Regions from separate parts of the Alteromonas sp. S167 genome, predicted to be linked through region 1. Evidence: predicted binding sites of a transcription regulator. Region 1 holds the regulator's gene; each other region holds the start of a gene.
What was found. Region 1 encodes sigma-54, which starts transcription at its own class of promoters, with help from an activator protein. Its sites were predicted from a motif close to GTTGGCACGNNNNTNGNNT; they were not measured.
Positions count from the first base shown of each region.

Region 2: a site for sigma-54 is predicted at 7,753-7,771, ahead of nirB (nitrite reductase large subunit NirB). Genes of this name have one in related genera too.
Region 3: a site for sigma-54 is predicted at 1,599-1,617, ahead of xdp1 (exosortase-dependent surface protein XDP1). Genes of this name have one in related genera too.

Region 1 is NZ_JAZETR010000008.1:212,200-222,495, reverse strand. It holds gene lptB (LPS export ABC transporter ATP-binding protein) at 1-637, shown strand, start outside; gene V7R35_RS13775 (RNA polymerase factor sigma-54) at 713-2,206, shown strand; gene hpf (ribosome hibernation promoting factor) at 2,236-2,523, shown strand; gene ptsN (PTS IIA-like nitrogen regulatory protein PtsN) at 2,537-2,980, shown strand; gene rapZ (RNase adapter RapZ) at 3,051-3,896, shown strand; gene V7R35_RS13755 (HPr family phosphocarrier protein) at 3,896-4,186, shown strand; gene mgtE (magnesium transporter) at 4,429-5,787, shown strand; gene V7R35_RS13745 (response regulator transcription factor) at 5,865-6,611, opposite strand; gene V7R35_RS13740 (spondin domain-containing protein) at 6,926-7,741, shown strand; gene V7R35_RS13735 (spondin domain-containing protein) at 7,753-8,610, shown strand; gene V7R35_RS13730 (ClpXP protease specificity-enhancing factor) at 8,738-9,214, opposite strand; gene sspA (stringent starvation protein SspA) at 9,211-9,843, opposite strand; gene V7R35_RS13720 (cytochrome c1) at 9,954-10,296, opposite strand, start outside.
Region 2 is NZ_JAZETR010000008.1:87,007-97,302, reverse strand. It holds gene V7R35_RS13250 (glycosyl transferase family protein) at 1-855, opposite strand, end outside; gene cobA (uroporphyrinogen-III C-methyltransferase) at 839-1,828, opposite strand; gene V7R35_RS13240 (nitrate reductase) at 1,874-4,669, opposite strand; gene nirD (nitrite reductase small subunit NirD) at 4,691-5,092, opposite strand; gene nirB (nitrite reductase large subunit NirB) at 5,180-7,729, opposite strand; gene V7R35_RS13225 (SulP family inorganic anion transporter) at 8,109-9,674, opposite strand; gene V7R35_RS13220 (hypothetical protein) at 9,937-10,227, shown strand.
Region 3 is NZ_JAZETR010000002.1:729-11,024, forward strand. It holds gene pssA (CDP-diacylglycerol--serine O-phosphatidyltransferase) at 1-356, opposite strand, end outside; gene xdp1 (exosortase-dependent surface protein XDP1) at 591-1,475, shown strand; gene xdp1 (exosortase-dependent surface protein XDP1) at 1,666-2,541, shown strand; gene prsT (XrtA/PEP-CTERM system TPR-repeat protein PrsT) at 2,644-5,463, shown strand; gene dld (D-lactate dehydrogenase) at 5,512-7,212, opposite strand; gene clpB (ATP-dependent chaperone ClpB) at 7,358-9,934, opposite strand; gene pgeF (peptidoglycan editing factor PgeF) at 10,056-10,296, opposite strand, start outside.

The DNA of each region.
Region 1 (10,296 bases):
AATTGTTGGGCTATTGGGTCCGAATGGCGCTGGTAAGACCACTACATTTTATATGATTGTCGGCCTTGTTCCGCTAGACAAAGGCAAAATTGAAATAGACGACAATGAGCTTACTCACCAACCTATGCATGAACGTGCACGCCGCGGAATTGGCTACCTCCCGCAGGAAGCGTCTATTTTTAGAAAGCTTACTGTGCATGAAAATATCATGGCTATTTTACAAACGCGTAAAGATTTAAATTCACAACAACAAGAAGAAGAAGCCGACGCACTACTTGATGAATTTAATATTAACCATATACGTAATAGTGCGGGGATGAGTTTGTCGGGCGGTGAAAGACGTCGTGTTGAAATAGCGCGAGCGCTGGCGGCGAAACCACAGTTTATTTTGCTAGACGAACCATTTGCTGGTGTTGATCCTATATCAGTTAATGATATAAAGAAGATCATTCAACATCTTCGTGATAGAGGCATAGGCATTCTTATCACCGATCATAACGTACGAGAAACATTGGATGTTTGTGAGAAAGCGTACATTGTGAGTCATGGCGAATTAATTGCGCAGGGAACCGCAGAACAGGTTTTAAGTAATCAAAAAGTTAGGGATGTATACCTAGGCGAACAATTCAGGCTATAGTTAAAGTAACCGGATTGTCATTTTTTCAGTTTCGCTCTTGGTGTATTCAATTTAAAGTATTTAAATAAGACGTAGATGAAACCATCTTTACAGCTAAAATTTAGCCAACAACTTACCATGACACCTCAGCTTCAGCAGGCTATCAAACTGCTGCAGCTTTCTACGCTTGACCTTCAACAGGAAATTCAAGAAGCGCTGGACTCTAATCCGCTTTTAGAAGTTGAAGAAGGCAACGACGAACCTCAAGGTGAAAAGAACAACATCGACAACGACGACAGTGGCGATGTTCAACCTACGGCTTCAAGCGATACGTTAGAAGCCGGAGATGCGCTTGAAAAGAACGATTTACCAGACGAACTTCCCATAGACAGCACGTGGGATGAATACTACTCGGCCTCTTCTGCGCCCGCGCCTGGCCCAGCCAGTGATGACGAACAAATTTTTCAGGGCGAAACTACCGAAGACATTCAAGAACACTTGCTGTGGCAGATGCGTTTAACCCCTTTCTCTGATACCGACAGAGCCATTGCCATGGCAATCATCGACTCTATTGATGAGTCGGGTTATCTAACCGTGTCACTTGAAGATATTCTAGAAGCGGTCAACGCTGAGGAAGTGTTAGACGAAGACAGCGATGAGCTAATTGAAATGGATGAAGTAGAGTGCGTGTTAAAACGTATTCAAATGTTCGACCCCATTGGTTCTGGCTCACGTTCTCCACAAGAGTGCCTTATGGTGCAGCTACGTCAGTTCTCTGAGGACACACCGTGGCTTGCTGAAGCCAAGCAGCTTATTGAAGAATATTCAGACCTTCTTAGCAGTAAAGACTACCGTACGCTCATGCGTAAAAGCCGTTTGAAAGAAGATCAGCTTCGCGAAGCAATGCGCTTGCTGCAAACCTTGAATCCTCGCCCTGGTAGTGCTTTAGTTACTAAAGAACCCGAATACGTTATTCCAGACGTATCGGTTACCAAAAAGAACGGGCGCTGGGTGGTAGAGCTAAACCCTGATAGCCTGCCAAAACTTAGCGTTAATCAACAATATGCTGCAATGAGTCGTCGTGCAAAAAACAGTAGCGACTCGCAGTTTATTCGCTCACACATGCAAGAAGCCAAATGGTTTATCAAAAGCCTAGAGTCGCGTAACGACACCTTAATGAAGGTTGCTAATTGTATTGTGCAGCAACAGATGGGCTTTTTTGAGCATGGCCCAGAAATGATGAAACCAATGGTTCTCAATGATGTCGCAGAAATGGTAGATATGCACGAATCCACTATTTCACGCGTCACCACGCAAAAGTATATGCATACGCCTCGCGGTATATTCGAATTGAAGTATTTCTTCTCGAGCCACGTAGCAACCGAGTCGGGTGGTGAGTGTTCATCTACAGCGATACGTGCATTGATCAAGAAGTTAGTGGCAGCTGAAAAACCTAGCAAGCCGCTAAGTGATAGCAAGATTGCTTCATTGTTGGCCGAACAAGGCATTAAAGTTGCCCGGCGAACAATAGCAAAATACCGGGAATCGTTATCGATCCCGCCGTCGAACCAACGCAAAAGCCTTATTTAACGGGCTACATAATATAAGGAAGACGAAATATGCAAATCAACCTTACTGGTCATCATGTCGAAATCACCGACTCTTTGCGTAATTATGTCGATACGAAGTTCAGCAAACTTGAACGTCACTTTGATCACATTTCTAATGTGCATGTCATCCTGAACGTTGAAAAATTAAATCAAAAAGCCGAAGCGACAGTTCACTTAAGTGGCGCTGAAGTATTCGCATCCTCAGAAAATACCGACATGTATGCGGCGATTGACAGCATGGTTGATAAGCTCGACCGGCAGGTAATCAAGCATAAGGAAAAACTCAAAAAACATTAGTAGTTAATTAAGTATGGATATACAAGCCATCGTAAGTTTGGACCGCACCGAGTGTGCGGTTCAATGTAATAGTAAAAAGCGTATTCTAGAAATCATTGCCGACATTGCGGCTAAAAATAATGAGAATATAGACGGCGCTACTGTATTAAACAGCCTAATGTCGCGAGAGCGTATGGGGAGCACCGGCATTGGAAACGGTATCGCCCTTCCCCATGGACGCTTAGCTGGTCTTGATAGAGTTATTGCAATTGTGGTAACCAGTACACCAGCAATCGATTTTGATGCTATTGATGAAAAGCCGGTAGATATCTTTTTTGCACTTTTGGTACCAGAAGAACAAACCGAAGGGCACCTACAAACGCTAGCCACCGTAGCTGGCAAGCTGAACAATAAAGACACCGTAAAAGCAATAAGACGCGCAACCACCAGCGACGATATAATAAAAGCGCTGGGCTAACGTCGTAAGAGATATGATCTCACTGCAATAAGCAGTGCGTGCTTAAGATTTTAATAAAGGGAGAGGCAAGGTGAAGCTGATTATTATCAGTGGTCGTTCAGGCTCAGGGAAATCGGTCGCACTGCGAGCGTTAGAGGATTTAGGGTACTATTGCGTAGACAATATTCCCGTGAACTTACTGCCTACCCTAACCCACACTGTGGTTGATGAATATGACCAAGTGGCAGTAAGCATTGACGTTCGAAACCTACCTAAAAACCCCAATGAATTGGTAGAAATACTCGACTATCTACCTAGCTCGTGGTCGATGACTATTGTGTATATCGATGCCAGTGATGACGTTTTGGTAAAGCGTTTCAGCGAGACACGTCGGTTGCACCCGCTTGCTAAACTTAACAAATCGCTTTCAGAGGCCATTCAAGCCGAGTCGGCACTACTTGCCCCCATCGTTGAACGTGCAGACCTGTATTTAGATACCGACAAACTTACTATTCACCAGCTTGCCGAATTAATTCGCGAGCGTATTTTGGGTAAGAAGAGTTCAAGGTTGGTATTGGTGTTTGAATCATTTGGTTTCAAGCACGGCATCCCCAAAGACGCTGACTATGTATTCGATGCGCGGTTCTTACCTAACCCACACTGGGAACCAGATTTAAAACACCTAACTGGCTTAGATGCACCGGTAGAAGTGTTCTTAGGCTCTCAGCCAGTTGTTACTAAGTTTATCTGGCAAATACAAAACCTTATCACCACATGGTTACCTCATTTAGAGCGAAACAACCGAAGCTATGTAACAGTAGCTATTGGATGCACTGGCGGCCAGCATCGCTCGGTTTATATTGCACAAAGCCTGTCGAAGACCTTCAGTGAAATTCACCCAGATGTACAAATACGTCATAGGGAGTTGAACCAGTAATGAGTAATGGAAAAGTAGGTTCTATCGAAAAAACAATGACCATTGTCAACAAGCTTGGATTGCATGCACGCGCAGCTACCCAGCTTGTGCAGTTGGCCAATCAGTTCGACGCTAAAATTGTACTGAAAAAAGAAGACAAAGAAGCCGATGCTAACAGTGTTTTAGGGCTAATGATGCTTGAAAGCCATCAAGGTGAGCAGGTAACTGTGGTGGTAGATGGTGATGATGCACCAGCAGCCATGGCGGCTATTGAGCAACTTATTGCAGGAAAGTTTAACGAAGAAGAGTAAGTGCATTTGGCTAAATAGCGTTAGTACTATTTAGCATTTACTTTTTAACTCTCGTGGTTAACCCCCTGTATTGGCGAAATATTCGTCATTCGGTCATAATAAATACGTAATCGGTGTTTTAATTATGACAGCACAACAGCAAGTACGATATTCTTATCATAATACCTAATCTCAATGCAGCATTGCATATTGGGTTCTAGCGTTACTCTTAAACCTGTTTAGCTTGGTAGGACTCGCTATTTATGGCAGAAGCTCTCGTCTCTAAATACGTACAAACCCAACTTCGTGCACTAAATGGCGCACTGAACAATGGTCAGTTTGTTTCTGTACGTAAGCTTTTGCTTGAACTTCCCCCTTCAGATGTAGCTCACATTCTTGAGTCTAGCCCTAGCCGCACCCGTGATGAGCTATGGGAATTGATAGACGGCGATTTTCATGGCGATATCTTAGAAGAGCTTTCTGACGATGTAAGAAACGGTATTATTACCAAGATGCTGCCTGCCAACGTGGTTGACGCTCTTGAAGAGATGGATACCGATGACCTGGCAGAAACCTTAAGCAGCCTACCAGAGCCAGTACTTGCCGACATTCTTGATTCAATGGATGCGCAAGACCGCCTACGCGCGGAACAAGCCCTTTCATATGGTGAAGAAACCGCCGGTTTCATTATGAATACCGACACCATAACGCTGCGTCCAGACGTTACTATAGATGTTGTACTTCGCTACATTCGCCTTAAAGGTGAGTTGCCAGAAAATACCGATACCTTTTATGTGGTAAATCGCACCGATAACTTGGTAGGTATTGTACCTGTGACCCGTTTATTAACTGCCGATACCGACGAAAGAGTGTCGGACATTATGGACGAAGAATCGGAAGCGATACCGGTGCATATGCCAGATGACGAAGTGGCAAGCTTGTTCGAACGTTACAATTGGTTGTCGGCGCCTGTCGTGGATGAAAACAATCGATTGGTGGGCCGAATTACCATTGATGACGTGGTAGATATTATTCGTGAAGACGCAGAGCACTCAATGATGAGTATGGCCGGTCTTGATGATGACGAAGATACGTTCGCCCCGGTTATGCAGAGTACTAAACGCCGTTCGGTTTGGCTGGCAGTGAATCTTGTGACTGCACTAATGGCAGCGATGGTAAGCGATTTGTTTGAAGCAACGCTTAGTCAGCTAGCTGTTTTGGCTATATTAAACACCATAGTGCCGAGTATGGGTGGCGTTGCCGGTAATCAAACCTTAACCTTAGTTATTCGCGGTATGGCACTTGGGCACGTTAATGCTAGCAACAGCCGATGGTTGATAACAAAAGAGCTGTCTATTGGTTTCTTAAACGGTGCTATTTGGGCTGTGCTTATTGCTTCTGTTATTGCGCTGTGGAAGCAAGATTATATGCTAGGGGTTATTATTGCTTTTGCCATGTTGGTAAACATGATTGCCGCGGGGCTAGCGGGTGCTACCCTACCTATGATTATGAAGCGCCTTAAAATAGACCCAGCGCTGGCAGGTAGCGTTATACTTACTACCATTACTGATGTTGTGGGAATTTTCGCATTCCTTGGTACAGCCACACTATTTTTGATCTAAGCGCAGTTGATAGAACACGCGAGCCTAAGCGCTGATGGCTTTTCACTCGCTGAGGGCTCTTCACTCGCTAGGGGCTTCTAAGCGCTAAGGGCTTTGCCCACAAATCCCTCAACATTAAGCTTATAACCCACACCCCATACTGTTTGCACTAGCTGTCCGCCGTTTAACGGTACAGACACATTATCTAGTTTGTTACGCAAACGGTTAATGTGTGTATTTACCGTATGCTCATAACCTTCATGATTGTATCCCCACACGGCAGTAAGTAACTGGTTACGAGAAAACACTTGATTAGGATGACGACAGAAGTAATCAAGAAGGGCGAACTCTCTTGCCGTAAGCGACAGTGTATGACCGCCTAAAGTAACGCTATGATAACGATGATCTACCTTTAATGGTCCTATTTCTATACTGTCATCACCAGCATTCAGCGCAGTGCCATTATCAACCGACGGCATACTTCTGCGCATATGCGAGCGAATTCGTGCTATAAAAACCCGCTCATTAAAAGGGCCTTGGAGGTAGTCGTCCACTCCTGCTTCAAAATAATCTGCTTCATCAGCAGGCATTGGTATATCAGCATCAACTCTACCCTCGACAGACATTACCCAACAGTCTGGGTTGTTACTAACCAATGAGCGAATACGTGACAAACACGATTGATCAGCATGAGATTGCACAATAACCAGAGAGTAATGCTGAGCAGATAACAGTGACATAGCCGACTGGTAGTTCGACACAACGTCGTGAAGAAAAGCGTGCTCGCTTAAGCACTGAGTAATTGTTTGCTGAAACTGATTATCGCTATAGATAACGAGGATCATGAGGCGCTCCATTTTGCCGCTTAAAAAACTAGACCGTAGCGCTGAAAAATATATTTCACTTTAATTAAAAGAATTTATAAAAAGCTTTTACTCAATTTTTATGTGCTTCCTCGCTTCTTCTATTCCCTCTCTTACATCCCTGACCTTTTTTCCCTGCTCTTATCCTTGCCTCTTTTCTTACCCTTCTCCTTATTATGAGTTCGTACTTTTTCAGACAAAAATCTGTGTTTATTTTGTGATACTTCTGTGATGAATTGCCGTTTTTGCTGACCTACATTTTTAAGCGCTTATAAATCACATCAGGGTATAACAAAATGAAATTCACTAAATTAGCTAGCGCATTGCTGCTTTCAATGGCGGCAGTATCAGCAACTCAGGCGGTTACGCTTGATGTCGAAATTACAAACTTAACGCAGGCGCAAAGCTTTACGCCAAGGCTTGTAATTGCACACGACAATACCGTTGACGCATTTGAAGTAGGCCAGCCTGCATCGTCTGCATTAGCGTGGTTAGCTGAAGCAGGGGTAATTGATGATGCACAAAATGCCGATTCTAGCGGCGCGAACTTCGAAGCTGCACTAGGCCCGGTAGACACCGACAATGGGTCGAATACCTGGCACCGTTTTGGCGGTCTTCTAGCGCCTAAAGCGACCTTGAGCTACGACTTCGACACCATGGATAAACCGTTGCTGTCGGTACTTGCCATGCTTATTCCAACGAATGATGCTTTTGTGGGCATGGATAGTGTAGAAATACCTACAGAGCCGGGAACATACACTTACTACCTGAATGCGTACGATGCTGGTACTGAGCTAAATGATGAGCTTAACAGTGCACGTACCGATGTGGTTGAAGCAGGCACTGGAAACGCGCTAGGCGGGTATGGCTTACCTGGCGTTGCAGGCGGCGGTGCACCTACGCGCATTGTTGATTTAGGTACAGGCGGCACAGGCGTAGGCGCACAGTTTGTGAATGGTGAGGTAGAAGACGGTGAAGACGGTCCTGTTCACATACATCGAAATGCACTAGGCGATACAGACAATGCGGCTGGCGCAAGTGATTTAGATTCAACCGTGCACCGTTGGTTAAACCCTGTTGCTCGTATTGTTATTACCGTTCCTGCATCTTAAGGGGCATCACTATGAAAACTCCAATTGTAAAACTTAGCACATTGCTAATACTATCGGCGCTTATAACCGCGTGTGGCGATGATGGTGACACTGGGCCGCAAGGGCCAGCGGGCCCACAGGGAGAAGCTGGCGCAAATGGTATGGATGGAGCCGATGGTGCAAACGGCGCTGACGGTGAGGATGGCGAAGACGGCGTAAACGGTAACTCAGCGGTTTACACAGTGCAAATTACTAACCTGACGTTTGCACAACCTTTCGCACCTGCAGCCGTTATTCTGCACGAATCAGGCTATCTGGCATTCAACGAAGGTATGCCTGCAAGTATGGGTATAGAAGTCATGGCAGAAGGTGGAGACCCATCGATGGTGATCTCAGAAGCCATGGCGTCAACTGACTTTTTAGATGCTCAAAATTCAGGAGGCATTTTACCACCAAGAATGACGGGTGAAATGCAAACCTTAGTGGTTCCTGAATTAGACGCAGATGATTTAAGGCTGTCAGTTACCACCATGCTGGTAAATACCAACGATGCCTTTACCGGGCTTAATGCTGCTGACGTAAGCAATCTTGCCGTAGGCGAGTCTAAAAGCTTTATGACTATCACTTGGGATGCAGGTACGGAAGGAAATACTGAAACGGCTTCCACGATGCCAGGTCCAGCAGCGGGAGCTGCAGGCGGTGGTGGAGCACCAGCAGGTTACGACCCAGTAAGAGATGATTTTGCCGATGCGGTTCGACTACACCAAGGTGTTGTTACTAGCGCAAATGCATTTGACCCTAGCCGTGAAGGCTTGGTTACCTCGGTACTAGATGAAAGTCATCGCTTTGACACACCAACAAGCCGTATTGTTATTACTCGTACGCGCTAAAAATAAAAAAGCTGGCATACCCTTTTGGGATAATGCCAGCTTTTGTTCACTGTTCTTGAAAGACGTTCAATAAAGCACTTCGTGTAAAAACAACGTTTTACTTTATGCCCTTCTACTTAATGGCTTTTTATTTTATTATCTTAAGCGTTGGCTTGCCCTTTTTAGGTGGCACTGGTGCATCATCAGTATCAAGTGTGTCGGCATCTTCCAAAGAAGTTGGCCCAGACACCTGAACATCACTCTCTTTAGCTTCTTCAGCACGACTTTCCTGCGCGCGTGCAACATCTTCTTCAGTGGCAAACACGGTACCTGCACCGTTTTCGCGAGCGTAAATAGCCATCACTGCTTCACATGGCATGCTTAAACGACGAGGTTGACCGCCAAAGCGTGCTTGGAAAGACACACCGTCTATATCCAGTGAAAAATTAACGCATGCGCTAGGCGATACGTTAAGCACTATTTGACCATCCTTGACGAATTCCTGCGGCACTTCTACCAATTCATTCGTCGCATCAACAACGATATAAGGCGTTAAATCGTTATCAACAATCCACTCATAAAAAGCCCTAAGCAAATAGGGCTGGTTTGACGTCATAGATGTCATAGTGGGTTGTGGATCTCGCGTTCTTGGTCTGTTAGTGACGCTTTGAACGAACTGCGAGAGAAAATGCGGTTCATATATGCATTGATTTCTTTGCTGCCAGCACCGCTTAGTTCAATACCAAGGGCTGGAAGACGCCATAATAGTGGCGCTAGGTAGCAGTCAACTAAGCTAAACTCTTCGCTCATGAAATATGGCATTTCAGCAAACGCAGGCGCTAAAGAAAGCAACGCTTCGCGAAGCTCATTACGCGCTGCATCAACATCGCCTTCTCCACGGAATACGCGAGCAGCTAGCGAATACCAGTCTTGTTCAATTCTGTGCATCATAAGACGGCTTTGACCGCGAGACACAGGGTAAACTGGCATAAGAGGTGGATGAGGGAAACGCTCATCTAGGTATTCCATGATGATGTGCGATGTGTAAAGCACAAGCTCACGATCAACAAGAGTTGGAACAGTACCGTAAGGGTTTAGCTCCAACAGATCTTCAGACAGGTTGCTAGGATCTGTGTAGCTGATTTCAACACCCACACCTTTTTCTGCTAACACAATGCGCACCTGGTGGCTGTAAATATCAATTGTGTCAGAGAACAACGTCATAATAGAACGTTTATTTGCGGCTACGGCCATTCAATTTCCTCCGTCGAGAAATTAGTTATGCTCATGAAAAAGAGCGAATTACAAATGCCAAAAAAGGGGGCGAGATGCCCCCTTTTGGTATTATACATAAATCTGTGCGATTAGTGCACTTCTCGCCAGTATTCTTTCTTAAGTAAGTAAACAAATACAAACAATACTGCGATAAAGATAAGTACCCACTTACCGATTTTGTGAGACTCAAGTTTTGAAGGCTCACCTGTGTACTCAAGGAAGTTCACAATATCGGCAACAGCTTGGTCGTACTCGTCAGGAGACATAGAGCCAGTACCATCTGACTTAATACCTACGTAACGCTTAACCATTTCACCGTCAACCATTTGCTCTTCGTAAGTACGCGTCGGCGTACCTTGAAGTGGCTGAAGTACGTGTGGCATACCTACTTCTGGGAAAACTGTGTTGTTCACACCAAACGGACGGCTCTCG
Region 2 (10,296 bases), 130 kb from region 1:
GACATGCCTCTGTTTGCCCTGCCACACATCTACCATGACTTGAACATCCATGCGCTTATCTTTAAGCGCCCATTTGTCTGCCACCACAGGTAAATCAATACGTTTGGTTTCGCCATTGCGCGTAATGAATAGCTCGGTTTCACGTTCGCCGTTCACCTCGGGGTCGCCCCCATCACCGCGAAAACATAACGCATTTATAGAGGGGTAATTCTCGTTTACCCTACAATGCTTGTGATCAAGGTGCATATGATAAACTCCTTGTATCGCATATTTGGCCTCGGTAGGATTGAGTAAGCGAGCAAGGGTGTTTGCACATGAGCGTAAGCCAAATACTTCTCTAAGCTTAATAATGGTATCGAGTGCTGGCAGTAAATGTGACAGGTCGAGGTAGGTTGCACCAAGTTGGGAAAGTTGTAATTCAGCTTCTGCTACGCTGCTTACTTCAGGCAAGCCTAAGGTGGGCAATGCGACGCTTGCATATAAACGCCCTGAGCCAGGCTCATGGGCGCCATGGAGTAATACATTTTCACCTTGTTTTACAAGCAGTGCTACAGATAACAAATACCACGGCAACTGTCGTCGCTTTCCGGCGTAGCAACCCACATCTAGTGAAGGTTTTAAGTGCTTTACATCAGGAACAATAAGCTCGCGACAGGCGTCAACAAAGCCAATAACCTCTTCGGGGGTTTCTTCACGGGTACGAAGCAACATTAAAAATGCACCTCGCTGATCGCCAGTAACTTCATTCGCTAATACCATTTTCATGGCAAAGTAGGCTTCTTCTCGTGTTAGGCTTCGACCACCTTTTTGGCCTTTCCCAATAATTTTAATGTATTCACTAAACGGTTGTTGCATGTTGATATGAGTGCAGTAGCAGCGTATTGACGTGTTGCTTCGACTCTACCACTTTTCCAAAAATAAGTAACGTTGGGCCAGTTAATTTTGCCCTATTCGCTTTGTCGAAAATGGTGTCGACAGTGCCCACAATAACGCGCTGCGATTTGGTTGTGGCATTTTCAACAACAGCGACAGGCCAACTACCGGAGACACCATTATTTAAAAGCCCTTTACACAAACCGTCTAAGCGACTTAACCCCATATATACCACTACCGTTTGCTTTTGCACGGATTGTGCCATTGTGTGCATTTCAGGCCATGTGTTGGCGTTTTTGAAATGTGCAGTCATGAAGCACACCGACTGTGCACAGCGTCTGTCAGTTAACGGAATACCCGTGTAAGCAGACATACCCGATGCCGCCGTCACACCAGGGACTATAGCAAAGGGAATTTCTGCTGCATGCAACGCGTCTGTTTCTTCACAAGTACGCGCAAACAACGCAGGGTCGCCACCTTTTAAGCGCACTACAGTTTGCCCCTGCTGCGCTAACTCAACCACACGCTGGCAAATATAGTCTTGGCTGTAGCTGTGCTTTTTGTTTCGTTTGCCTACATATTCACGCGCAACGTGATTGGGAATTAACGCCAATACTTCTGCACTGACTAACGCGTCAAACAACACCACGTCGGCCTCTTGTAAAAGGCGCAACGCTTTAAGTGTAAGTAGTTCAGCATCACCTGGCCCAGCACCTACAATAAATACCTGCCCAGCGCCTGACGTTTTATGTAGTTTGCTTTTCCTTGAAGCAGTAAATTGAATGGTGTGGCTTTTCCTACTTTCTCTCGTTTCCTCTTTCGGGGCTTCCCGTGAGATCCGCTCAGCACTATGAGTTAAGCTGAACTGATGTAAATTAAATTGGCCTAAAAACGAAAAAGGTTTAGTCAGAAAAAGCTGAGAAAACGGCTGTGATATTCGAGTAATTAATGACATGGTTTCCTCTCTACTTTTTTGTTCTGCACTACGTGAAGTTGGATGCTAGGCATTTTGAATAACCACAGTCTCAATAATATTCGCAAGCGCTGGTTTGCAAGAACCGCAATTGGTGCCGCACTTTAGTTTTTTGCCCAGCTGTTCAACGGTATTGCTGCCTTCAGATATTGCTTTCTCAATAGTCTTTTCTCTAACGTTAAAGCAGCTGCACACTACGTTGCCTTGTGCGAATGCTTCATCTATTTCACATCGCATAAGCTTTTGACGAGTAGTTTCTTCAATAGGCTGGCCCAACAGCGCTGATAACCACTGAGCAGGCATCGACCATTTTGCTTTTTGTGGAAGCGGGTCAGAACCAACAAACGCCGCGTAACACAGCTTGTCTTCAATAAAAGCCAGACAAACCGAAAAGTCGCGTTGATGGGTCTGATATACCACAGCACTTTTAGGAAGTAGCGCAATAACGCTAGAAAAAAGTGTTTTTATATCCTCATTTGATGCAATGCGAAGCTGTGTGCATTGGGCGTTTTCAACACGCTCTTCCGACACATCATTTTGAGCAGCTAGTATTGTTTTCGACCAGTAATCAAACGTAGATAACGTAATGTATTCGCAAACCGCTTCATTGAAGAAAATTACCCCGTGCGAACTGTATTCGGCGAGCTTGAGACAAACCGCAGCATGTTTTAATTCAGGCTGACCTGAAATGGGGTCTACCGTGCTATCATAAAGTGCACCTAACGTGCTATGTGAACCCCATTGTGCCGACCAATGGATAGGAATAAATACTTCACCTAGTCGCTGCGCTTCATCGAGTTTAACAGGGTAAATAACCGCATTTTCCTGCGTATCGGTATTGGCTTTTATTAGCACTTCACTGCTTATCTGTGCAAGTGCGCCATCATTTAAACAAAGTGCTTCTGCATCTTTTGGGTGTACATGTATTTGCGCTGTTGGCATGTTCGCTAAAAGCTTTGCTGCCTTGCCCGTGCGTGTCATCGTGTGCCACTGATCACGGGCACGACCGCTGTTTAACACAAAAGGAAATGCGTCGTTTGTTTGTTGCAAAGGTGCGGTATGTGAAACAGGAATGAGCTTGGCTTTTTGATTAGGCGTAGAAAATTTTCTGTTTGCAAAAGGGCGGAGACTGACCACATCCGGCTCACCTGTTTGACCTTTGCGCATGGGCCATTGCACTGGCTGTAGTGAATTGTATTGTGCCACGCTAAGGTTTTGTAATGGTGACAAGTCTAAAAGTCGCGCTTGATGGTTTTTGTAGCTTGTTAGACCTACATATTCGTTAAATATTTGCGACGGGTGGGAAAAATCAAACGCCTTTGCAAACCCCATTTTCTTTGCCACCGCACACATAATTTGCCAGTCGTGCTTTGCACTACCAGGAGGTAACAGCAATCCGCGCTGGCGTGATATTCTGCGCTCGGAGTTTGTTACCGTCCCGTCTTTTTCAGACCATCCTGTTGCAGGTAAGGCAACATGGGCGAACTTAAGCGTATCGTTTTGCTCGACAATGTCAGACACCACCACCATTTCACACTGCGACAATGCCTGCTCAACCTGTGTTCTGTTTGGCATACTTACAACAGGGTTAGTGCCCATGATCCAAACAAACTTTACGGTACCCTTGGCAATAGCATCGAACAAGTCTACCGCTTTTAGCCCTGTTTTCGTTGGCATTGCGGGCGCATTCCAATAGGTTTTAACGGCATTTATATGGTCTGGATTTTCTAAATCGCAGTGCGCTGCAAGCATATTGGCTAGCCCGCCCACTTCCCTGCCTCCCATGGCATTGGGCTGCCCTGTAATAGAGAACGGGCCACAACCAGGTTTACCAATAAGGTCGAGGGCCAAGTGACAGTTAATGATGGATTGAGCCTTATCTACGCCAGATGACGACTGATTTATACCCATGGAATAGAAGGTAACGGCTCGCTCTGCATTGCAAAAAAGAGAATAGAACGCGGTTAGTAAACCGCTACCAATATCGCAACGTTTTGCCACTTCTTTAAGCGTATAGGCTTCTACACTTTCAAGGGTTGCATCTAATCCTTGGGTAAATTGACTTACTTCTGCATGGTTCACGCATCCGTTTTGTTGCGCATGATGTAACAAGCCATTGAACAAGGCTACATCGCTGCCTGGCTTTATGGGCAGGTGTAAATCAGCAATCGTGCAGGTTTCGGTTTTGCGCGGATCTACCACAACCACTTTCATTTCAGGTTTTTTCAGCTTAGCGCGCTGAATACGCTGAAATAGTACAGGGTGTGCCCACGCAGCGTTACTGCCGGTAATAACCAAAATGTCGGTATTTTCTAAATCGCTGTAGTCACATGGCACCACGTCTTCGCCAAAGGCTCTTTTGTACGCCGCCACGGCAGATGACATGCACAGCCTTGAATTGGTATCTATATTGGCGCTGCCAATAAACCCTTTCATCAGTTTATTGGCAATATAATAGTCTTCTGTAAGCAACTGACCTGAGACATAAAAAGCAACGGCATCCGGACCATACTGCGATATGGTGTCTGTGATTTTTGATGCAATCATGCTGGTAGCCGTGTCCCAATCTACCAACTTGCCTGCTACGGTTGGATGAAGCAAACGCCCTTTCAAGTCGTTTGTTTCTAGCAGGTTAGTTCCTTTAACACACAAACGTCCAAAATTGGCCGGATGCTCAGGCGTACCTTTAACGTTGTCCAGGGTTAAGGTACGTTCACTTACGTTGCAACTAATATCTACACCACAACCCACACCACAATACGGGCAAGTGGTTTGCTTTATTTGCTCAGAAACAATATTAGGTTGAGGTGTAGCCATATTCATTACCAACTCCCAATAAGCGCGTTACACACTGCGAACATAAATGCGCTCACCGTCTTGCTTTATTGCAAACGACGTTAGGTGAATATCAGGGTGTTCTATACATTCACCAGTTTCCAAACTGTAGTGCTCTTTATAAAGCGGCGAAGCCACTACAGGCACACCTCCAATGGAGCCCACTAAACCACGATACATAACGTTAGCTTTGCCAATGGGGTCGAAGTTACTGACGGCAAAAAGTGATGAAGTTCCGTTCATTTTTACGTTGAAAATAGCCACCTGCTTTTCATCTACCAATGCACAAACGCCGCTGTTAACTACCAAGTCGCTAGCCTCACAAACGAAGTTCCAGCCGTTGTTTTGAATTTGAGTTGGGGCTTGTGCCGCAGCATCATTGTCTGCGCTTACATGTTGTATTGCTGTCATTGAAAAAGCTCCTTTCAAGCGGGTTTCATATACCGCTTCCATCTACTGTTGTCTCGCTATCGCGTGCTCTTGCGTTTTTCGGGCCTTTTACACCACGGCAACTGGAATAAAGTTTTCTTTGCCTGCCGCTTTTTCAGCATCGGTAGCCGGGCGAACTTGACCACGCTCAGACACAAACTGAATATTGCTGTCGCTTGCGGCGCTGTTAACAAACTGGCGGAAACGCTTTCTAGATTCGGGGTTTTCGAGGGTGGTTTTCCACTCGCATTGGTAAGTATCAACAACGGCATTCATCTGCGCTTCAAGCTCATCATTAATGCCTAGTGCATCGTTTATTATTACATCTTGTAAGTAGCTTAATCCGCCCTCTAAGTTATCCATCCATACCGACGTACGCTGCAATCGGTCAGCGGTTTTCACGTAAAACATCAACACGCGATCGATGTATTTAATAAGAGTGGGAGTATCTAAATCGGTGGCAAACAGGTCGCCGTGTCGTGGCTTCATACCGCCGTTACCGCAAACATATAAGTTCCAGCCTTGCTCGGTAGCAATAACGCCAATATCTTTACTTTGTGCTTCGGCACACTCGCGAGTACAACCCGATACCGCAAACTTAATTTTATGAGGACCACGTAAACCTTTGTAACGGTTTTCTAAATCAATGGCGGTGCCAACCGAGTCCTGTACGCCATATCTGCACCAGGTACTGCCCACACACGACTTCACAGTGCGAAGCGCTTTGGCATAGGCATGGCCTGTTTCAAAGCCGCCGTCTACGAGCTTTTGCCAAATATCTGGTAGCTGCTCTACTCGCGCACCAAACAAGTCGATACGCTGACCACCCGTAATCTTGGTATACAGGTTGTATTCTTTGGCTACTTCACCCAGTAATATCAATTTTTCAGGTGTTATTTCGCCACCTGCCACACGGGGCACAACAGAATAGGTGCCGTCTTTTTGCATGTTGCCTAAATAGGTGTCATTGGTGTCTTGTAACTGAACATGGGATTTATCAAGAATGTAGTCGTTGTAAACCGACGCTAAAATTGACCCTACAGCCGGCTTACAGACATCACAGCCCAAACCTTCACCGTGGGTTTCTAGTAATTCATCGAAGGTGCGAATGCCGTTTACTTTGACAATATGAAACAGCTCTTGGCGCGTGTAGTTAAAGTGTTCGCAGATGGCTTTCGACACCTCTACGCCGCGCTTTTCGAGCTCACTGTCGACTACATTTTTAAGCAGTGCCGCACAGCCACCACAGCCCGTACTCGCTTTAGTTGCGCCTTTTACATCGCCCACGCTACAACAGCCTGAATCAATGGCCGACACAATATCGCCTTTAGTTACGTTCAAACATGAGCATATTGACGCGCTATCTGGCAGTGCATCTGCACCTAATGCAGGTGCACTATCCGACGTTGGTAAAATTAAGCTTTCTGGCGACTCTGGCAGCGCAATATCGTTTAATGCATATTGCAACAATGTGTCGTAGTCGCTGGTGTCGCCAACTAATACTGCACCAAGTACTTTGGTTTTTTCGCTATTTACTACCAGCTTTTTATACACGCCTTCCGGCTGGTTTAAATAGGTATAACTTAAGGCACCCTCTGTACGTTCATGGGCATCGCCAATTGAACCTACTTCAACGCCCATTAGTTTTAGCTTAGTGCTCATGTCAGCGCCGTTGAAGGTAGTATCGCCGCCTGTTAAATGACTCACCGCGGTTCTGGCCATACTGTAGCCAGGTGCTACTAGGCCGAAAATTTTGTTATCCCAAAGGGCACATTCACCAATGGCATAGATGTCTGGGTCTGACGTAACGCAGTTGTTGTCTATAGCAATGCCGCCGCGCTCACCTAGCGTTAACGCCGATTTTTTGCCTAACTGATCTGATGGGCGAATACCGGCAGAAAACAAAATCATATCGGTTTCAAGTGCACTACCGTCTGCAAACACCATTTTGTATCTGCACGTTTCTCCTGCCTCTATTACTTGCGTGGCTTTTTGGGTATGTACGGTTACCCCTAAGCCTTCTATTTTGTCTTTAAGTACACCGCCACCTTGTACATCAAGTTGCACCGCCATAAGCTGAGGGGCGAATTCGACCACATGGGTATCAAGGCCAGCTTCTTTAAGCGCGTTGGCAGCTTCTAAACCAAGAAGACCTCCACCTACAACCACGCCAACTTTGCTCACACTGGCTGATGCTTCAATAGCCAACAAGTCATCGATAGTACGGTATACCAAGCAGTGCTCTTGGTCGTTGCCAGGAATTGGCGGAACAAACGGATAAGACCCAGTGGCAAGAATAAGTTTGTCGTATGAAAAGTGCTGATTGTCAGAGGTACTCACCCTTTTTTCTTCACGGTGAATATCGGTAACCATAGCGTTCGTTATGACATTTACGCCCCAGCTTGCATATTCACTAACGGTAGTAAGCGCTAAATCATCTGGTGTTGCACCGCTAAAATACGACGATAAATAGACGCGGTCGTAAGCTAAACGTGATTCGCCGCACAGCACAGTAATGTCTGCGTTGGCGTTACTCTTATAAAGCTGTTCAACAAAATGATGACCAACCATACCGTTACCCACCACCACAATACGTTGCTTTGCGTCTAATGAAGTCATACTTTTCCCCTTTCTTCGGGACAAAAAAAAGCCCGCGCCAACTCTCGTTGGTGCGGGCTTCGTTGCCTATTTCGCTAAACGCTGACAAGACGTTTAACTAACACTTTATTCGGATAACCTGTTTTTACAGAGCTAGCCTTTACACAGAATGGTCGATGAAGGTTGCTATTGCAGAAACAACAAACACAACATCGTTAACACATAATTTCTCTTGCACTAATTAATATCCAATATCGATGCCACTTAAATAAACATCGACATATCAGTCACTTAAAGATTTAAAGCGCAAGTTCGCTGTTTTATTTGCACCAAACAAACGCATTATTGAATTCGTTTGGTGCAGGCCAGCATAACTAGCCATAGGAAATTTAGTTAGCGCTTATGCCAACTTATCAGTAGCTACGCGGTAACGTGGGTCTTCAACCACGTTGATTTCAACAAACTTGTCGGCTTTACGAAGTAAGCAGCGGCACTCATCGCTTATGTGGCGAATATGCAGTTTCTTACCTTGCTGTTCGTATTTGTCTGCTAACGTATCTAGTGCATCGATACCTGATGAATCCCAAATACGTGATTCTTTGAAATCAATAACAACGTCTTCTGGATCGTTAGCAATATCAAACAAGTCTTTAAAATGCGAAACCGAGCCAAAGAATAGCGGACCGTCTAGTTCGTACACTTTCCAGCCATCGTTATCAATATGCGACTTAGCTTCAATGTGTCTTGCATGCTTCCAAGCAAATACCAGAGCAGACACGATGACACCCACCACTACTGCAATAGCAAGGTCAGCGATAACGGTAACGCCAGTAACCAAGAAAAGCACAAAGGCATCTTCTTTATTTACGCCACGAATAATTCTGAATGAAGCCCACTCAAACGTTGCAATAACAACGACGAACATTACGCCAACCAATGCCGCAAGCGGGATCATTTCAATTAGTGGGGCGGCAAACAAAATAAAGCCAAGCAATACCACTGCAGCGGTAATTCCTGACAAACGACCGCGGCCACCAGAGTTAATGTTAATCATGCTTTGACCAATCATGGCACAACCACCCATACCGCCAAAGAAACCGTTAACGGTGTTTGCCACGCCTTGACCCACGCATTCCTTGTTGCCGCGGCCACGTGTGTCTGTCATCTCATCAATAAGTGACAAAGTAAGTAGTGATTCAATTAGACCTACCAAACACAGAATGATTGAAGTAGGAAGAATAATCATGAAGGTTTCCCAGGTAAACGGCACCATAGGAATAGCAAAGCTTGGTAACTCTCCAGCCAATGTAGCACTGTCGCGCTGGTCTTGTGGAAGAAGGTCACGTACGAAATCAATTACGGTACGTGCTTCTAGATCTAAGCCATGTACAAGCGCCGTTACCGATACAATAGCTACTAGCGACGCAGGCACTGCGGTAGTCAGCTTTGGAAGCAAATAAATAATAGCCATGGTTAGCGCTACTAAACCAAGCATCCAGTACAGTAACGTACCTTCCATCCACTGAAGTTCACCCGCAGCATTAATAACTTTAAACTGGCCTAGCTGAGCCAAGAAAATAACAATGGCAAGACCGTTAACAAAACCCAGCATTACTGGGTAAGGCACCAGCCTAATAAACTTACCAAGCCTGAATATACCGCAGAGAATTTGCAACAATCCGGCAAGAATAACCGCGGCAAATAGATACTGCACACCGTGCTGAGCGACAAGCGCCACCATTACCACGGCCATGGCACCGGTTGCGCCTGAGATCATACCGGGACGACCGCCAATGGCAGACGTAATAAGCCCCATCATGAATGCCGCATACAAACCAATCATTGGCTCGACACCGGCTACGAATGCAAATGCAACGGCTTCAGGCACCAGTGCTAACGCCACCGTGATCCCCGACAACACATCGTTTTTTACATTGCTGTCTTTACTGGTAATTAAATCGAACATGTTCTCTCAGTAACTTAAAAGTGAAACGCAAAAGCCCAACGCGACGCGTTCTGTAATACAGACGCACCTGTTGAGCTTCAAAAATTTGTTGGCGATTCTATCACCATTACCACTTAAAATCTTTTAATAGATTGTTATCACATTTATTGGTTTATTTGACGTGTTGTGCTGACAAATGAAGGTGAGCATGGCAAGGTTAGCGCTTTGAAATTTTAGTGTTGTGGTTTACCCACAGCGAAAAAGCTGTGTTTTAGGAGTTTTTGTGGTCCCTTACATTTTAACCATTTTGTGTGTACTTGTTGCCGGCGCTATTCATTGGCTTGCGCCTAAGACGTATTGGAAAGCCACAATAATGTCTACCGCTGTTATTCTGCTTTTGTGCGTTGCAGCCCTCTTTATTTTCCAAGCATCTGGCATGTTAGTAAGCGATCAAACAGGTGAAACCGCAGACTTTTCTGGACAAATGCTTACCATTACTACGCTTGTTGCCTTCTTTGGCTTTTTGATTTCGCTGTTCGTAGGGTGGTTTTTAAAGGTGGTTCGCAACCAATAGCACTGGGTAACTTGTCTACTCTGCAGTCTAGCCATGCTGCATTTAAAACGCACCATATAGGTGCATATT
Region 3 (10,296 bases), on a different contig from region 1:
GTATTAAAACGTGCTAAACGAAGAGCAGCACCAGCAACATATATAAATGCGGCCAACCAACCGAGTTTACCTAATTCGGTCAACCCCCAGTTGTAAGCAACAAGCGCAGGCGCAACACCGAAAGACACCATATCGGCCATCGAGTCGTATTCTGCTCCGAAATCACTTTGTGTATTGGTCATTCGAGCTACACGTCCATCTAACCCATCAAATATCATTGCCACAAAAATTGCGACCGCAGCTGCTTCAAAGCGGCCGTTCATTGAAGACACAACGGCGAAAAAACCTGAGAATAGGCCCGCAGTTGTTAATAGGTTAGGAAGCAAGTAGATTCCTTTTCTCTTCTGTTCAGACATATGTCCTCGTTTTTCAACTTAATCTGTAGTAATTATTTCATATCTAGCGTTATTCGCATAGCTGTCTGTATACATCCATGAGATAGCGTTGATAAACGTACTCCATAACATCGTATGGGTTCGCATACCCAACACACTCCTTATACATATTAGAATCCGATTTCCATGTTGAAGTTCCTCGCGCTCAGAGCGCAAGAGGCGCTTACCCACTCAATTGTAATAGGATTAATTGATATGCGGTTAAGTTCCATTGTTAAAATTTGCCTGGCGTTGTCTACTACTTGTATAGCGAACAACGCAATTGCCGGTAATTGGTACAACTATAATTACAGCGGTTGCGGTACGAGTACCCAATCTACTAGTATCGAGTGTAACTCGCCTCTTGGTGAGAATGTTTATAACCTTGTCGATAAAGGCGTTTTCGAGAGCACATCCACCACGTCATCAGACGTTGCGATAGGCGGTGTGGATATTTCTATCAGCGGCTGGGCCGATACTTTTGGCAGTAATGACGACATTGTTGTAGGTGCAAATACGTACAAGATTTCAGATTGGTATGGGTACGGTGTTACAAACCAAGATTGGGAGTACAGCCACAACTCTCCCGACCATGCCATTGATAATATGAATACAGTAAGTGGCAACTGGCAAGACTTTGACTTTGTCCTTTTCTCGTTCTCTGACTCAGTCACGTTGCAGGGTGCTGGCTTTTCATGGGCATACAGTCAAAGCGATACACAGGTTTCTGTTGCCGCTCTAGACAACATCAGTTCTTTGACATCTGGTAGTAGCACTTGGAGCAGCATTGTAGGGGACGCCTTAACAGCCTCTTATAATGTAGAAAAATGTGACACAACCGATGAGCATTTAAAATACAAATCTGAGTTTGCCATTAATACATCGGCAAAATACTGGCTTGTAGGTGCGTACAATAAAGTATTCGGCGATATTGGCGGTTACTCAACTAATGATGCGTTCAAGCTAACGAGTATCGGTTTTTCAGTGGACGGAACACCAACGCCACCAACAACTACTGCAGTGAGCGAGCCAGGGACCATAGGATTACTATTCGCGTCTGGCATGCTAGTTATGTGGCGTAGAAAACGAGCAGCGCATTAACAGATAAGATATCACCCTACCAAAGAATAAAGCTGACAGTTTTCTACTGTCAGCTTTTTTTACCCCGCGTTATCTCCCTTTACCAAAGCAAGATAAAAATCGATAAAAACCAATAACTTAAAAACTGGCACGCATTTAGCATAAAATGGGTAAGTACCCCTAAATAAGCTATTTGGTAGTTTTAAAAGATATGAAGTTTTCTACATCGCTAACATTACTTTTACTTGCCGTAAGTTCATCGGCTTTCGGTTCAGATTCAAGCCTTGCCAGTGCGAAATATGATGCACGATACACGCTAGCCAACCCTAATGGCAGTGCTAATTACACACAGACAACAAATGCTCAGAACAGCAGCACGTCGATTGAAATAAACGGCGTTCAAGTTAATGTTGGAATTACAGCATGGTCAGACTCTTACACAGGCAATCCAGACAATATTTTAGAAAAAGGCGATATAGAAGGCTGGTGGAATTGTACACTCGGGAAAAATGGCTGTACCACACAGAATAGACATAAAGGATACGGCATAAAAAATGGCGATTACTCTTGGGGTGGTGACAGTCACGCAGTTGATAATAGCGGTGACGGTTATGGTAGAGACTTCGATATGTTTTTACTATCATTCAGTGAATCAGTAACGCTTGAAAATGCTGCCTTCACTTGGGTTGTGGGCAATAACGGAAGCAAAGAAGTAACCGTTGCTGGCCTTGACAATATCGCTGGTATCACCAACAAAGCTAGCTCTACATGGAACAGCGTTAAAAGCGCGATTGTAGATAACACACTTGGCCATTTTGGCGTCGGCACAATAGGTTCAAACGGGTTATATGAATCAACATTCACGAGTATAACTGGTAGCGCTAAATATTGGTTAATCGGCGCATACAATACCATTTTTGACGATAATGCTTCGAGCAAGTTCAACAGTGTAGAGTTAAAGCTGTCGTCTCTTGGTGTTTCAATGACTCAACAAACCCCAGCAACAGAAGTAAGCGAACCAGGTGCGCTAGCACTAATGAGCTTAGGTCTTGGTTTGTTGCTATATAGACGTAAACGTCGCGTTTAATTGTTTAAAATTAAACAGAAAACACGTATCTTTAAAAGGTGGCTTTAGCCACCTTTTTTTATGCATAAAAATACCCCTCGTCAGGTGGAAATATAGGTACTCATGGACATCTTGCTCAATAAAAAACGTGTATTCAATCGCACCTTACTGTCACTCGCTGTTACATCAATGCTTTCATTTAGCGGTGCTAGTTTTGCTACAACATCTGAAGACTATGAAAAAGCACTTTCTTCATTTAATAAGAACGAATACGACGAGGCCTATATACACTTAAAGAATAGCCTACAAAAAGACCCTGAAAATTTAGCCGCTAAACTACTTATGGGCGAGATACTGCTAATTAACGGGTATTTAACTGCCGCTGAAATGGAATTTGTAGAAGCGCTTGAAATGGGTGCAGATATAAACCTGTTAGCTGAGCCCCTCGGAAATACGTGGCTATTTCTTAACAAATACAAAGAGATTGTTGAGTTTACCAACCTAGAGCGATTATCTGGCGACGCTGAGCGAGAGTGGCTGCTCATTAGAGCAACGGCGTGCCTGCGTCTTGAGGACGAAGCCTGTGCCCTTCGTGACTACAATACCATTGTTAAAAGTTCTCCAAACTTTGTACCGGCAATAAATGGCCTTGCATCAATTGCACTACAAAATGAAGAGCTGGCAAAAGCGCAAGCGTTAATAGATGATGCTATTTCACTCGAACCGGAAAACGCGATTACTTGGCGCTTGAAAGGTCAACTTGCTTACCGTCAGGGTAATACAGACGCTGCTACTGCCAATTTACAAAAAGCGCTATCTTTTAACCGAGACGACCCCATAGCACTTAGAAACCTTGTAGATCTTTATCTAGAGGCAAAAGACTACGACACAGCAAAGTTGTTTGTTGACGAAATTATTGAAGATACGCCCAACGACCCGTTGGCCATACTATTAAACAGCTGGCTTCAAAGCCGCGACAGCGAGCAAGCCATTGACAATACAAAGTTGAAAGAACTCAATGAGTTTATGGCGCAACTTGACCCCGAACTCATTACTTCACAGCCCATGCTGCTTTACATTAGCGGCTTAACTAACTTCTTCAACAATAATATGGAAACTGCAGCAAAAGACTTTAACGCTTACCTGCAGAAAGAGCCCGATGATCTTCAAGCTGTACTTATGCTGAGCCAAGTTTACATTGCAACACAGCAAGATAAACAAGCACTAGGATTGCTAGAGAGACATCAGTCGGCACTTATGTCTGATGTAGATTCAGCGCTGCTGCTAGGTGACCTATTTATTCGTCAGAAAAAGGCGTTTAAAGCTGAACGCTTGCTATCTGACTTAGAAATGCAATTTCCAAGCGAAGGAAAACTGCAACTTTTTAAAATTAAGCTAATGGCCGCACGCGGCAAACAGCAGCAAGCGTTAGATATTTTAGAAAGTAATTTAGAAAAATACACTGAAAACGCGGGCTTTCTGTTTACATACTCTTTGATGAACCTTCAAGCGGGTGAGTTTGATAAAGCACTTAAAGGTGCCGAGCTATTAAGTTCAATATTTCCAGAAGAGGCTGAAGTTTATAACTTAAAAGCAGGGATTCTAATTCGCCAAGGACAGCTTGACCAAGCCAAATTAAATATAGAAAAAGCGTTGGAAGCAAACCCCACCCTATTTCCAGCTAAGTTCAATTTAGCGGCAACAGAAAGTAGGCTTGGCAACGTTGACGCATCAAACAAACTTGTAGAGGAATTGCTTCAGCTGTCTCCTCAGCACAACGAAACGTTACTTCTTAAGGCCTTCAACTTAACAAGAGGAGGTGAAATAGAAGAAGCAAAGCAAATTTATCTCGATATTCTAACACTCACACCGTCAAACGTAGGTGCACGAGAGCGTTTATCTCGTCTTTATCAGCAGCAAGGTGATACAAAAAGCGCCCTATACCATCTTGATTTACTGTTGAAAGACGATTTTGACAATGCAGATTTCTTACTGCGCAAGGCGCAACTGCTGTTAGCCGCTAATAAAATGGCTGATGCACAAAAAGCCTTAAGCATTGTGAAAAACTTCATTAACGAAGCGCCAGACAAGTTACTTACGTACTCTGACTTGATGCGAACTATTGGTGATAGTGATGCTGCTAAAAGCGCAATGGAAACCGCTTATTCCGTTTCTAACAATAACACCTTCGTTACCCTACGCTACGCAAGTCTATTATTAGACCTACAGGATAACAACAAAGCTGCTTCACTGTTGGCGTCTGTTCCTAACACACAGCGCCAAAACCCAGTGTATTTCTTTTTAAAAGGTAGGCTAGCTGCAAATAACGGTAGCAGTGATACCGCGGTTAAACACTACAAAGAAGCGTTGAATATAGACCCACGTTTTGCACAGGCATTTATTGCTATCTACAACTATGCCCTTAATGAAGAGCACGTAGAAACATTCTTGAACACCGCTCGCGACCTAGTAAAAAAAGATGATAGCAACTTGCTTGCGAAAAACCTGCTGGCGCAGTATTTGTTCTTTATTAGAGTTTTTGATGAGTCTATACAACTTTACCAATCACTTATTGAAGAACCTGGACTGCTGAACCCTGCAGAAGCACATAACCGTCTTGCGCTTATGACAATGGACCGTTCACTTGAAAAAGCTAAAGCATACGCAGTGAAAGCTTACGAATTGCAACCAACGTCGGCACGCGTGCTTGATACGTTTGGGCATATTAAAGCACTAGAGGGTGACTATGAAGGTAGCTTAAAAATGCTTCGCGATGCATTTTCTAGAGACGCGAGCAACCCGAACATTCGCTATCATCTGGGCTTCACGTTAGCGAAACTGAAGCGCATTGATGAAGCAAGAAAAGAGCTAGAGTTTGCAGTTAACGTAGAGCGCCCTTTCTTTCTACGCCCAAAAGCTCAAGAGTTACTTGATAGCCTCTAACAAAGCGCCACAGCTCCTTATGCGCTTAAGGCCGTATTAGAATTCAAGTCAGCAGCATGAGCAGTTACGCTTATGTTTCTCCATCCCACCAACGCCGGGATTAAACGTGTTGGTGGGATCTAACGATGTATAAAACTTTACCAGCGCATCTTCTGCCTGATACAAATGCCCTACATTGTGCTCAGCGGGGTATTTCGCCCCTCTAGAATCAAGCAGAATTAACATATCTTGCTTTACTTTTTTGGCGTCGACGCCCTTTTTAAGCACGTAATCTTGATGAAACACATGACAGAAGAAGTGGCCGTAATACAGTGACTTATCGATATATTGAGCGATAGAGGCTGGCAGTGTTTCCACCCATTGTGAGTCATTACGACGAAGCGCAATATCTAAAGCAAGAATGTCTCCCACCGATTTGTCTTTTAGAGTTTGATATCTTACCGCAGCGCCTGCTGCCGCAAAGCGAAGCAAAAATGCCTTTTGGGCTTCGTTTTCAGTGCAAGTAATGTATGCGCCTTTAGCATTATCTTCCTTAAACAATGCGCTTAAATACTGTTGGGCTTCCCTAATTCCTTCATCGCTTACTTTAAGAATGAGATGGTGTTCGTATTTATCGCGAAACGCCCTAATACGCTTAGGCAAGTGATCAGGAAAAAGCGAGCTTACCGCTTGCATGATACGATCGGACAGAAACGAAGGCAGAAAAGAGACTTTGTTTAGAACGGCATCTAGTCTCCCTTTCGCAGCAAACAGCTTTGGTAAAAATGATGTGCCCAAATGATAGATGCTTAGAAATGTGTCTTTGCCATATTTATCAGCGATATCGAACATATCGCGATGAAGATATTCTGCTACCTCAGGCAAATGCGTAAAATATTTTAGCATGTGCTGCCTTAACTCTGTAAGCACGCTTGCATCATTGGTACCTATGTAAAACGTTTGCTCTTGTTCAGGCATTGGAAAAGTATCGAGTACCACTGCGAACACAGCTATTTTTCCGGCACAGCCGCTGGCTTCAAAAAGGCGGGATGGATCGGCGTTGTAGCGACTTGGTGTGTTTGCGTCTACATCTCTTACAATACTGTCATAATCACTTGCAGAGGCCTTCCTGCTGGTTTGATATTGCGTTTTATCAAAGTTTCCATTGGTTAAATTTGTGAGGATCTCTTCGGGCGATTCGCCTAGCTCAATACCAAGATGATTGACAAGCTGCAGTTTTCCGAATTTATCTACCTGTGCAAACAGTGAAAGCTCTGTATATGCAGGGCCCCTTTTAATCAATGCTCCACCTGAGTTGTTAGCAATGCCACCAACAATTGATGCACCAAGACACGACGAGCCAATAACAGAATGTGGGGCGCGCTTAAATGGTTTAAGCATACCTTCAAGCTTGTGAAGTGTTGCACCTGGAAAACTGATTATTTGCTTCGCGCCGTTAAGTAGAACTATTTCGTCCATGGCAAGCGTGTTTATGATAACTACCGGTCTATCGTAGTCGTTACCATTGGGGGTAGAGCCTTCCGTTAGCCCTGTTTTCGCTGCCTGCATGATAATAATGCAATTAGCTTCCACGCACACTTCCAAAAGTTGCCAACAGGCTAAAAGTGTTTTTGGAAACAGCACCGCAAGCGCCTCTCCTTCACCACTACGCCAGCCTTTTCTATAGTGCTCAGTTTGTTGAGGTTGAGTAGCAACGTTATCTTCACCAATAATGCCTATGAACCTTTCGATAACGTCTGTACTTCGCATGAATTCTCTCTTTTTTATTCGGCCATGGTTGAGTGGTTACCATACCACTGCGTTGCTAAAAATGAAGCGCAAAAGAAAAAGGGCAACATTTCTGCTGCCCTCTCGTTATGTTTTTCAAATGTTCTCGATGCCGCTTTTCACAGCATTATTGGTTCAATACAAATAAGCCACTGTCATCTGCATCAATTCGAATGGTGGACTCAGGCAATAGCTCACCCGCTAGCAATTGCTGGGCGAGTGGGTTTTCCACTTGCACTTGAATAGCACGTTTAAGCGGCCTTGCGCCAAACACAGGGTCGAAACCTGCGTCGGCTAACTTGTCCATGGCTGCGGCAGACAAGGTCAGTTTGTACCCTTTTTCAGCAAGTCTTGCACGCAACGAGGCAAGCTGAATTTTAGCAATAGACTTAATTTGCTCTTTGCCTAATGGATGGAATACCACAATGTCATCCACACGATTAATGAACTCGGGCCTGAAATGCTGCCCCACCACGCTCATTACCGACGCCTTCATATCGTCATACTGACTTTCGTTGTGTTTATCTTGAATGATGTCCGAACCTAAGTTAGACGTCATGATCACAACGGTATTTTTAAAGTCTACTGTGCGTCCTTGTCCATCAGTTAAACGACCGTCATCCAACACTTGAAGCAAAATGTTGAATACGTCTGGATGTGCCTTTTCAACCTCATCCAATAAAATGACCGAATAGGGTTTACGACGAACAGCTTCGGTTAAGTAACCTCCTTCTTCGTAGCCTACATAACCAGGAGGTGCACCCACCAGCCTTGCCACGGAATGTTTTTCCATAAACTCTGACATATCTATACGAACCATGGCATCTTCGGTATCGAACATAAATCCCGCTAACGCTTTACATAGCTCTGTTTTACCTACGCCTGTTGGCCCCAGGAACAAGAACGAACCAATTGGACGATTAGGATCGGCAAGGCCCGCCCGTGAACGTCGAATAGCATGAGACACAGCCTGAACCGCCTCCTGTTGCCCTACTACGCGTTTATGCAATACATCTTCCATGCGCAACAACTTATCACGTTCACCTTCAAGCATTTTTGCAACAGGGATCCCCGTCCAACGCGACAACACATCAGCAATTTCTGCGTCTGTTACTTTGTTTTTCAACAGCGTTGTCTCGCGCGTTTCATTCTCGGCAGCCTGCTCTAGCTTCGCTTCTAACTCAGGTATTCGCCCATATTGTAGCTCTGACATACGATTGAGATCAGACGCACGACGCGCTATTTCTAAATCAAGCTTCGCCTGTTCAAGCTCACTTTTTATGGTTTGTGTTCCCTGCATGGCATCTTTTTCATCTAGCCACACTTTTTCCAAAGTACTGTAACGTGTTTCAGCCTGTTCACGTTCAAGCTCTATCATTTCTAGCCGTTTGTGACTGGCGTCATCGGTTTCTTTAGCGAGTGCTTGCTCTTCTAACTTAAGCTGAATAATTCGGCGCTCTAAACGGTCCATATCTTCTGGTTTAGAGTCTATTTGCAAGCGAATGCTAGACGCCGCTTCATCAATTAAATCGATAGCTTTATCGGGAAGCTGACGGTCGCTAATGTAGCGGTGAGAAAGACTGGCTGCAGCAACAATTGCTGGGTCGGTGATATCGACAGAGTGATGCAGTTCATAGCGTTCTTTCAGACCCCGTAAAATGGCGATGGTATCTTCAACGCTAGGCTCCTCTACCAACACCTTTTGGAAACGACGCTCTAGTGCAGCGTCTTTTTCAATATACTGGCGGTACTCATCTAATGTAGTGGCCCCCACACAGTGAAGTTCGCCACGGGCAAGTGCTGGTTTTAACATGTTGCCGGCATCCATAGCGCCATCGCCTTTTCCAGCGCCTACCATGGTATGAAGCTCGTCCACGAACAAAATTACGCGCCCTTCTTCCTTGGCCAACTCATTAAGCACCGCTTTTAAACGCTCTTCAAACTCGCCACGATACTTGGCGCCAGCTACAAGTGCGCCCATGTCTAAAGCAAGCACCCGCTTATTCTTTAGACCTTCCGGTACCTCACCATTGATAATTCGCTGTGCTAAACCTTCAACAATAGCAGTCTTACCTACGCCCGGCTCACCAATAAGCACAGGGTTGTTCTTTGTGCGGCGTTGCAGCACTTGCACGGTTCGGCGAATTTCGTCGTCTCGTCCGATAACGGGGTCTAATTTACCTTGCTCAGCGCGCTCAGTAAGGTCGGTGGTATATTTTTCTAGCGCCTGGCGAACGTCTTCAGCGTTAGGGTCGGTTACCGTCTGCCCACCACGCATGTCATCAATGGCTGCCTCCACACTGTCTTTCGTCACGTTAAGGCTTTTTAAGATTTCACCTAAACGCCCTTTGTCTTGAAGCGCTGCAAGAACAAATATCTCCGATGTGATGTATTCATCTTTACGCTGTTGCGCTATTTTATCGCACAAATTTAATAAGATGCCGCTGTCTTTACTAAGCTGTACGTCTCCACCAATGCCTTCAATTCGAGGCAAACGCTCTATGGCTTGGCTTAATGCGCTACGCAATGCGTTAACATTTATGTTGGCTTGGTCAAGCAGTGGACGCACTGATCCGCCCTGCTGATTTAGCATGGCAGTCATTAGATGTACTGGCTCGATGTATTGATGATCTCTGCCTAAAGCTAAAGATTGTGCATCGGAAATCGCGAGCTGAAATTTGCTGGTAAATCTATCTAGTCTCATAATCTCAACCTAACAGATGAAACGTTGGTAATGGTTTATTTATGGGAGCTTATAAATAGTGATTCAAGTAGGATATTGAAAGAACCGCAAAAAAAGTGTGGGTTTTAGAGAGAAGTTTGATTTAGGACAACCCGATAACACTAACAATTCGGCCTGTTGACCTTTTGTTCTGATGTGTTGCGAATCGATGAGAATAAAATAAGTCCTGCCTTGAATATGTGCATAAGCCACTATTTGTAACAGAGAAAACATTGGCATTTTGAAGCTGTTGTTGAGCTATAGCAGGCAGGTTTAGCAGAAACTTTCCCTGGTCTGCACTTGGCTGCACCACATTATCAAAAGCCGAAAAACGACTGGCTACG